2 regions of the Sporosarcina contaminans genome follow, and region 1 is predicted to be linked to the other one. Evidence: riboswitches for the same ligand, from Rfam matches in the RefSeq annotation. Region 1 holds a riboswitch; the other holds the start of a gene.
What was found. Region 1 has a riboswitch for S-adenosylmethionine ahead of ACFQ38_RS11920 (O-acetylhomoserine aminocarboxypropyltransferase/cysteine synthase family protein). Riboswitches for the same ligand answer to the same signal wherever they lie in the genome.
Positions count from the first base shown of each region.

Region 1 (4,168 bases):
GCTGGCGGATGGGGAAGGTTCAATATGTTTTAAGGTAAATATATTGAATATGTTTATTTTCAACGAAACTACAATCGTTTATTTGAAAAAAAGTCGATGGTAGGAGAGGCTTTTCTATGCAGCAAATGATTTCGGATTAAAATGCAATTTTTGAGGTATCTAAATATCCGGAAAAAGATACAGACGTGATCCGAGGGAATAAGATCACGGCGGAAAATATTCAGACGATCAAGGATTTGGACAAGGCATTGGCTTATAAGAGGCGGATTTCTTATGGTGGTTTGTTGAAGGAAATACATAAGGAGTTGCAGTTTGGAGATGTTGAGGACGGAGATTTGATTTACATTGATGAGGATTCGGATGAGGTGGCAAAATGGGGCTGTTGATGTGATGGCATGGAGGTTTAAGGAATTATGTTATTAGAGAAGGTAAAAACATATGAGAGTAGCTGTCTTTTCTGACGAGCTACTCTCTTTTTTTATTTTCCGGAACTTAAATTTAGTTCATTAATTTCTTTTTGAAATCTTTTTTCAGCGTCTTGTTTTATTTGTTCATGTTTCATTTGAATGTCATTTTGTTCATTTACAGAGATACTCTTATTTTCCTTTGGCCATTTTAGTCGAACCTGACTTGAATCATAACTTGTTAAAATTGCAGGAATAAGATAAAAAGACCAAGAGTGAAACTTGTTGCAGAGAAAAATTATGGAAACCCTCAACGGCAAATGCCTGACTGGAGCGATAGCGGAAGAAATTTAAGGAGTTCACAATTTCACTGCACCTGAACCCTCTTGGCTCAAAGGAATAAATGGATTCGCCATTGGATAAGTTTTAGCTTGTTGATAAACGCTCGCATACTAAGTTGCTTTTCTGCAAGCGTTTTTCAAGCCGAGCTGTAGATTCCTTCTCTATTACTGAAAATAAAAAGACTGTAGATAAAGTGAAAAGGTACTTTGTCTACAGTCTGGAGGCATCTCTACATGAGATGCCTCTTCGTATAATTAATCTACTGTGTAGTTCTTATGGGAAACAACGGTTAAATTGGAAGCTACGCCAATTCGGTCGGCGTCATCTTCTGAAATCTTTACAATGACCGAGTTCTCGAGTATTTTATGAATCGTTCCATTTACTCTATGGTCATTGCGGACGAAGGAAATCTCTTCGTCGATATGACGCGCAGCGACAAAATCTGAAACAGGTTTTTCCTTACGTGAAAAAGTCAATCGAATCACTCCTACCGTTCATTCTCATCATCTTTCAAAATGAAAAAATGCTTAGGCCTGTCCTAAGCAATCAAAAGCATGATGGAAAACAACTGGTTGTAACCGATCTCTATCAAGTTGTCTATTGATAGTATACCATAAATTGTCGAACTTCGCTGAAAGTAGAATTGCAACATAAGTTTCAGAAAAATAATAAGAATCTCTTGACTTTTAAAATTGGTCCTCCTATACTGTACAACAAGATGAAAAACTGAATCACCCATACTCTTATCAAGAGCGGCGGAGGGACTAGGCCCTGCGATGCCCGGCAACCAGCAAGTGACGAACTTGCAAAGGTGCTACTTCCTACAGATTCGTGCAAACGGTCTGAAAGATAAGGGGAGGAATAAGCGAAAGCGTAACCCTCTTCTTAGCGAAAGGGGTTATTTTTTTATTCCAAAAACCCCCAACGCCTCCGCATTGCACATTATTTGTTGCATTTTCATCTTACACTAATACTTTGGAGGTAATACACATGACTGCAAACAACTCTCTTCAACCGGAAACACTTCTTCTACATGGCGGCCAAAAGCCAGATCCAATCACAGGATCAAGAGCCGTACCAATCCATCGGACGACTTCGTTCGTTTTCCGCGACACTGAACATGCACAAAACTTATTTGGCCTGCAAGAAGCGGGCAATATTTACACTCGAATCACGAATCCGACTGTAGCGGTATTTGAAGAACGCATTGCGCTACTTGAAGGAGGTACAGCTGCGGTCGCACTATCTTCTGGCATGGCGGCAATCGCGTTTTCGATTTTAAACATTGCGGGCGCTGGCGATGAAATCGTAGCGGCAAGCAATCTATACGGTGGAACATATAATTTATTCGCAGTGACGCTGCCGCGCTATGGCATCAATGTGAAGTTCGTCGACGCTACGAATCCTGAAAACTTTAAAGCCGCAATTACAGATAAGACAAAGGCTTTATTTGCTGAAACAATCGGAAATCCAAGCTTACACGTTTTAGATATCGAAGCGGTGGCGGAGATTGCTCATGCGCATGATATACCGTTGCTCATTGATAATACTTTTGCTTCACCTTATGGCTGCAATCCGATTGAATTCGGGGCCGATGTAGTGATCCATTCCGCCACAAAATGGATTGGCGGTCACGGCACGACAATTGGCGGCATCGTAGTCGATGCGGGCAAATTTGATTGGACGAAAGGTAAATTCCCTTTGTTTACAGAGCCGGACGAAACATATCATGGTCTTCGCTATGGCGTCGACACGGCGACAGCTGCATTTGCCACGAAGCTTCGCGTCCAATTATTGCGTGATTTTGGTCCTTGCTTGGACCCAGATAGCGCGTTCAATTTCCTCCAAGGTTTGGAGACACTTCATCTCCGAGTAGTGAGACATAATGAAAATGCTCAGAAAGTTGCCGCTTTCCTACAGTCCCATCCATCTGTTGAGTGGGTAACTTACACAGGTTTGGAAGACCACCCTTCACATGAGCATGCTAAGAAGTATTTGAAAAACGGCTTCGGTTCCATTATTGTTTTCGGCATTAAAGGTGGACGTGAAGCGGGGCGTAAGGTAATTGACAATATCGAGATTTGGTCGCATGTCGCCAACGTCGGTGATGCCAAGTCATTGATCATTCACCCTGCATCCACTACACATCAGCAATTGTCTGCTGAAGACTTGGAAAACTCCGGTGTAACCGAAGAGCTGATTCGCTTGTCTGTCGGTCTCGAGTCGCCTGAAGATATCATTGCAGACTTGCAACAAGCGATTGAAAAAGCAGCGCCGGTTACAGTTCAATAGGTTCATAAGTAGTTGCAGGGGACATTCCAATGCTTCGCTTATGATGCAATAGCATCTTGTTTAGAATTGCAACATAGTGAACTAAAGTAAATGCCCCTGCGCTTTTGAAAGGAGGTGGATGGAATGCCGTCATTCAAAGCAGCGATCTTAGGTTTTGGCACTGTCGGTGAAGGTGTGTATAGAATTTTACAAGAGAAGCGTGAAGAAATAAGAGAAAATACAGGTTTCACGGTTGATGTCGTCACCATCCTTGTGAAAGATAAGACGAAAAAACGCAAGCCGATTAGTGGTGTGAAAATTACCGATAATATTCGAGATATCTTAGACGATCCGGAAATAGACGTTGTGTTCGAAGCAATTGTCGGGGAAGAGCCTGCTTACACATATTTATCAGATGCGATAGAAAAAGGCTGCCATATTATAACGGCCAATAAAAAAATGTTTGCTAAACACGGTCCAGCTCTATTGAAACATGCAGAGTTCCGTAATGTGCAAGTTGGTTTTGAAGCGACAACGGCAGGCGGTGTCCCGGTCATTCGGACGGTTAGCAATCTATTGGCCGGTGACCGCATAAAACGGATTCAAGGAATCTTAAATGGTACTTCGAATTTCATTTTGACGAAAATGCGTGAAGAGGGATCGCCATTTAAAAAAGCGCTATTGGATGCTCAGAAAAACGGCTTTGCGGAAGCGGATCCATCCGATGATGTGGACGGCACAGATGCATTCCGTAAGCTGATGATCCTAAGCTCTCTATCTTTCGGTCAACAACCAGATTGGGAAGACGTCCCGGTGGTAGGGATCGAGCATATTCAACCAATTGATGTGATAGATGCTTCAAAAGGCGATCTTCGATATCGTCACGTTGCAGATATATGGATAGATGACAACGACAAGCTGTTAGGTACGGTAGGACCTGTCTTAATTGGAGCGAATCATCCGCTTTTCAGTATAGACGGTGTCGACAATGCAATCATTATAGAAACAGAATATCTTGGACAGCTGACTTTAGTCGGTCCTGGCGCCGGCATGTATCCTACAGGCAGCGCAATGGTTGCTGATTTGCTTCATATCATTCGCCAGCAAGAAGTGGTGATGGTGACAAATTAATCAAAAGGAGGAGGGGATAG
Region 1 covers NZ_JBHTLT010000090.1:2,680-6,847, reverse strand. The annotation lists gene ACFQ38_RS11930 (protein rep) at 186-386, shown strand; gene ACFQ38_RS11925 (DUF2187 family protein) at 1,001-1,231, opposite strand; SAM riboswitch class I at 1,487-1,602, shown strand; gene ACFQ38_RS11920 (O-acetylhomoserine aminocarboxypropyltransferase/cysteine synthase family protein) at 1,737-3,038, shown strand; gene ACFQ38_RS11915 (homoserine dehydrogenase) at 3,162-4,148, shown strand.

Region 2 (4,168 bases), on a different contig from region 1:
TGTTTCTACATGCGGTTATGCGCTGTTGTTTTGTTTTATGCGCTATTATAGGTATTTATTTGTATGAAAGCAGTCGTTATGCATTTATTTATGCTTTCCGTTTTTAAGGCTTTAATTAGAAGAAGCAATGTATTATGTATGGATGCATCGGCAAACAATATATAGATAACCGAAGAACTTGTTGTTTTATACAAAAGTATTTTAGTGTTAAAATAGTTTTAGACTCATGAAAAGAGGAGAATTTAAATGGGAAAATTGTTAGATAAGGTTGTCATTATTACTGGCGGAGCTGGTGGGATAGGAGGTGGAATGGCGAAGGCGATGGTAAAGGAAGGTGCTGTCGTAGCTATTGTGGATGTGAATAAAGAGACGGGAGAAGAGATGCTGAAGGAGCTTCAAACTCATTCTCCAAAGTCTATGTTCATTCAAGCAAATTTAATGGATCATGGCAATTTGTATAAGATTGTTAATACAGTCGTAGAAAAATACGGTCGGTTGGATGTATTAGTTAATAATGCGCATGCTTCTAAGCAAGTGCCATTGGAAAATACAACTCAGGCAGATCTGGATTTATCTGTTGGAACAGGGTTTTATCCAACGTTTTATTTAATGCAGGCTGCTTTGCCACATTTAAAGGAGTCGAAGGGAAATATAATTAATTTTGCTTCCGGTGCTGGATTGGCTGGTCATGAGACGCAGGGTGCATATGCTGCTGCCAAAGAGGCAATACGAGGATTATCCCGTGTAGCTGCAAATGAGTGGGGACGCTTTGGCATTAATGTAAATATTATTAGCCCTATTGCATATTCTCCAGGCGTTGAGGCGTGGTCGAAGGCACAGCCAGAGTATTATGAAGCGGTCAAAAATAAAATTCCTTTAGGGCGCTTTGGAGATGTTGAAAAGGATATCGGTCGGGTTGCCGTCTTCTTAGCATCGGAGGATTCTCAATATATTACGGGTCAAACAATTATGACAGATGGTGGCTCTATTATGTTGCATTGAAGTCATTACAAGACTTTCTATCCAAGAGATAGTCACTTGTATAGAAAGTTGTTGTGGAGGAGTAATGAAGTTAGTGAGATGCGCATTTGGACATTCATGTCTGAGTGTGTATTTTTTATGGAAATAATGTATCGCCAAGTATAAAGTACTAATCTTTTGGCAGAAGAATGATACCATTCGAAGCAAGTGTTAACAAAGCGATCTTAAGTCTTCTTTCTTATTCATACTAAACTGATAAGAATAGTTAAAATAATGTTTGACTTTGTGTAAGGGAACAAGTAAAGTATGTACTAATTACATATTGTATCTTATCAAGAGAGATGGAGGGAGTGGCCCATTGAAGTCTCAGCAACCAACCTTTAGGTATGGTGCTAATTCCGCCAAGTTGTAACTTGGAAGATAAGAAGCGGATATGAATTTCTCTTCTTATAGAAGGGATTTTTATTTTAAGGGGGAAAAGATATGGAATTTGTATTTGATCATCTTGTGCACTTTGTAGAGGAGCCGGAGAAAGCAGTGCAAGAATTTCAGGCTGTTGGCTTTCATGCAGTAGAAGGCGGTGTCCATGAGGATCGGGGAACGTATAACGGGTTAAGCTATTTTGGTTTATCCTATATCGAGTTTTTAGGAACATATGACCGTAATTTAGTGAAAAATACAGAGCATCCGTCATTTAGTTTAATTTCTACAATTATTAGAGATGAGTTTCGGGAAGGTTTTGCCCGCTTTGCTATTCGGACGACTAATATTGAAGGCGTGGCACAACGATTCAAGGAACATGGATTAAAAGTGACCGGACCGGTGCCACTCCATAGGAAGAGACCGGATGGCTCGGTTGTAAAATGGCAATTGCTTTACGCAGGTACAGATGAAGAGGGCCCTGAGCTACCGTTTATTATTCAATGGGAAGCGGAGGATGATGAAAGGGAAAAAGATTTGATACAGCAGAAGGTCATGGCAGACCATCCAAATGGAGAGGCGTTGAAAATAGCTTCCCTATCGTTTGCCGTAAAAGATTTGAAAGAATCTGTTAGGCAATGGTCCATATTGCTGAACGCACCTGTCAAAGATGCATATACTGATGAAAAGTTAAATGCACAAGGTCAGGCAGTTGTAATTGGTGATGTGGAGATTATCTTTTATGAACCAATTGGGAAAGGAATTGTACAGCATAAATTAGAGTCACGTGGGGAGAAGCCTTTCCAAATTGTTATTCAAGGAGGGAAAGAGGAAAAATCATTCGACCTATTTCATGGTCATTATATAATCAAGCAGTGAAAAATTTTTATGTATAAAACCAAGTAAACTAATATGAATAGGAGATATATGAATGAGAAAAGGATTTTACTTAATAGTTTTCGCTGCAATTGTATTGTTTTCATTGGCAGGATGCAGCGGGGAGAAGGCTTCAGACAGCGCAGAAGCCTCTGAAAAGGTGGTGCGTGTTGGTTTCCAAAAAGGAAACACATTAAATATATTGAAAGAAAGTGGAATATTAGAGAAAAAGTTGGAGGCAGAGGGCTATCGGGTAGAATGGCGGGAATTCGTTCATGGAGGCACATTGTTAGAAGGGCTGTTTACAGGGCATATCGACTTTGGGCATGCAGCAGATGGCTCCGGCATTAATGCGCAAGCAGGCAATAAACCGTTCGTCTATGTAGGCGCAGATTTGCCGAATCCGGAAGGTGTGGGGTTGTTAGTTCATAAAGATTCAGGGATCACTTCAGTTGATCAGTTGAAAGGGAAGAAGATCGGTGCATTGAAAGGCGGCAACCATCATTATTTGGCCATCTTGGCAGTCGAGGATGCCGGCCTTTCAATAGATGATGTTGAGTGGGTATATTTGCAAGATGCAGCACAGCAAAGAACAGCTTTTGAGACGAATAAAATCGACGCGCTTGCAACGTATGATCCGTTTTTTGCCGGTGTGGAAGTTGATTTAAAGACCGTTAACCTAACGGAGGGCAAAGATTATGGCTATCCAAACCGCACATTCTATTATGCGAATGAGGATTTTTATAAAAAGAACCACGAATTAGTCGAGTTAATTTTAGAAGCGACAGATGAATCCGATCAGTGGGCGAATGAAAATAAAGATGAGGTCGTTAAGCTTGTCTCTAACATGTTAGGAATTGACGAAAAAGTGATTGAGCGAGCAGTCGACCGCAGGCAATATGCTGTTGATCGTATTGACGATTCAATTATAGAGGCACAACAAAAGCAGGCGGATACTTATTATGAAATCGGATTGATTCCAAATAAAATCGACATTCGTGATCGGGTTCCGAAGAAGTAAGGAGGAAGAATGATGGTGATTCAGTTGAAACGGACGGCTATTCCATGGCTTATTCCAATTTTCATCATCGTTGCTTGGCAGGTGGTCGTATCAGGCGGATTCGTCTCCCCACAGCTGCTGCCCGCACCTTTGACAGTATTGAAAAGCTTATATCAATTAGTAGTATCTGGGGATCTGACTTACCATATGGCTGCGAGTTTAGGGAGAGCGTTAATCGGGCTTGTAATTGGCGGGGGAATAGGCTTCATTTTGGGTATAGCAAATGGGCTATCAAAGTTCTCATATGCTTTTACGGATACGACATTGCAAATGATCCGCAATATCCCAAACTTGGCCCTCGTGCCGCTTGTCATCATATGGTTTGGAATCGATGAAGGAGCTAAGATTTTCTTAGTTTCGATCGGGGTAATGTTCCCAATCTATATTAATACGCTGCATGGCATACGCAATATCGATCCGGGATTTATTGAAATGGGCAGAATGTATGGGCTGAAGGGCTGGAGGCTTTTTAAAGAAATATTGCTCATAGGTGCTTTGCCATCCATTTTTGTTGGGCTACGCTATTCTTTAGGCGTAATGTGGATGACTTTAATTGTGGCAGAGACAATCGCATCGACACGGGGTGTCGGTTACTTGGCAATGACTGCACAACAGTTCATGCAGTCGGATATTATTATCATTACAATTTTGCTCTATGCCTTATTTGGGAAAGTGGCCGATCTGCTCGCTCGCTATGGGGAGCGGAAAGCATTGAAGTGGCATAAAGGATATGTTCAATAAAAGAATGGAGGTATAGTATGGCACTGATCGACAGGGAAAAGGAATTGCAGAACGAGCATGCTGTAGAAATTACATTGCAGCAAGTGACGA
Region 2 covers NZ_JBHTLT010000111.1:14,802-18,969, reverse strand. The annotation lists gene ACFQ38_RS13455 (SDR family NAD(P)-dependent oxidoreductase) at 247-1,002, shown strand; SAM riboswitch class I at 1,308-1,408, shown strand; gene ACFQ38_RS13450 (VOC family protein) at 1,465-2,280, shown strand; gene ACFQ38_RS13445 (aliphatic sulfonate ABC transporter substrate-binding protein) at 2,333-3,298, shown strand; gene ACFQ38_RS13440 (ABC transporter permease subunit) at 3,311-4,078, shown strand; gene ACFQ38_RS13435 (ATP-binding cassette domain-containing protein) at 4,096-4,168, shown strand, end outside.
Region 2: linked by a shared signal. The riboswitch ahead of ACFQ38_RS13450 (VOC family protein) and the one ahead of ACFQ38_RS11920 (O-acetylhomoserine aminocarboxypropyltransferase/cysteine synthase family protein) in region 1 are both predicted to bind S-adenosylmethionine.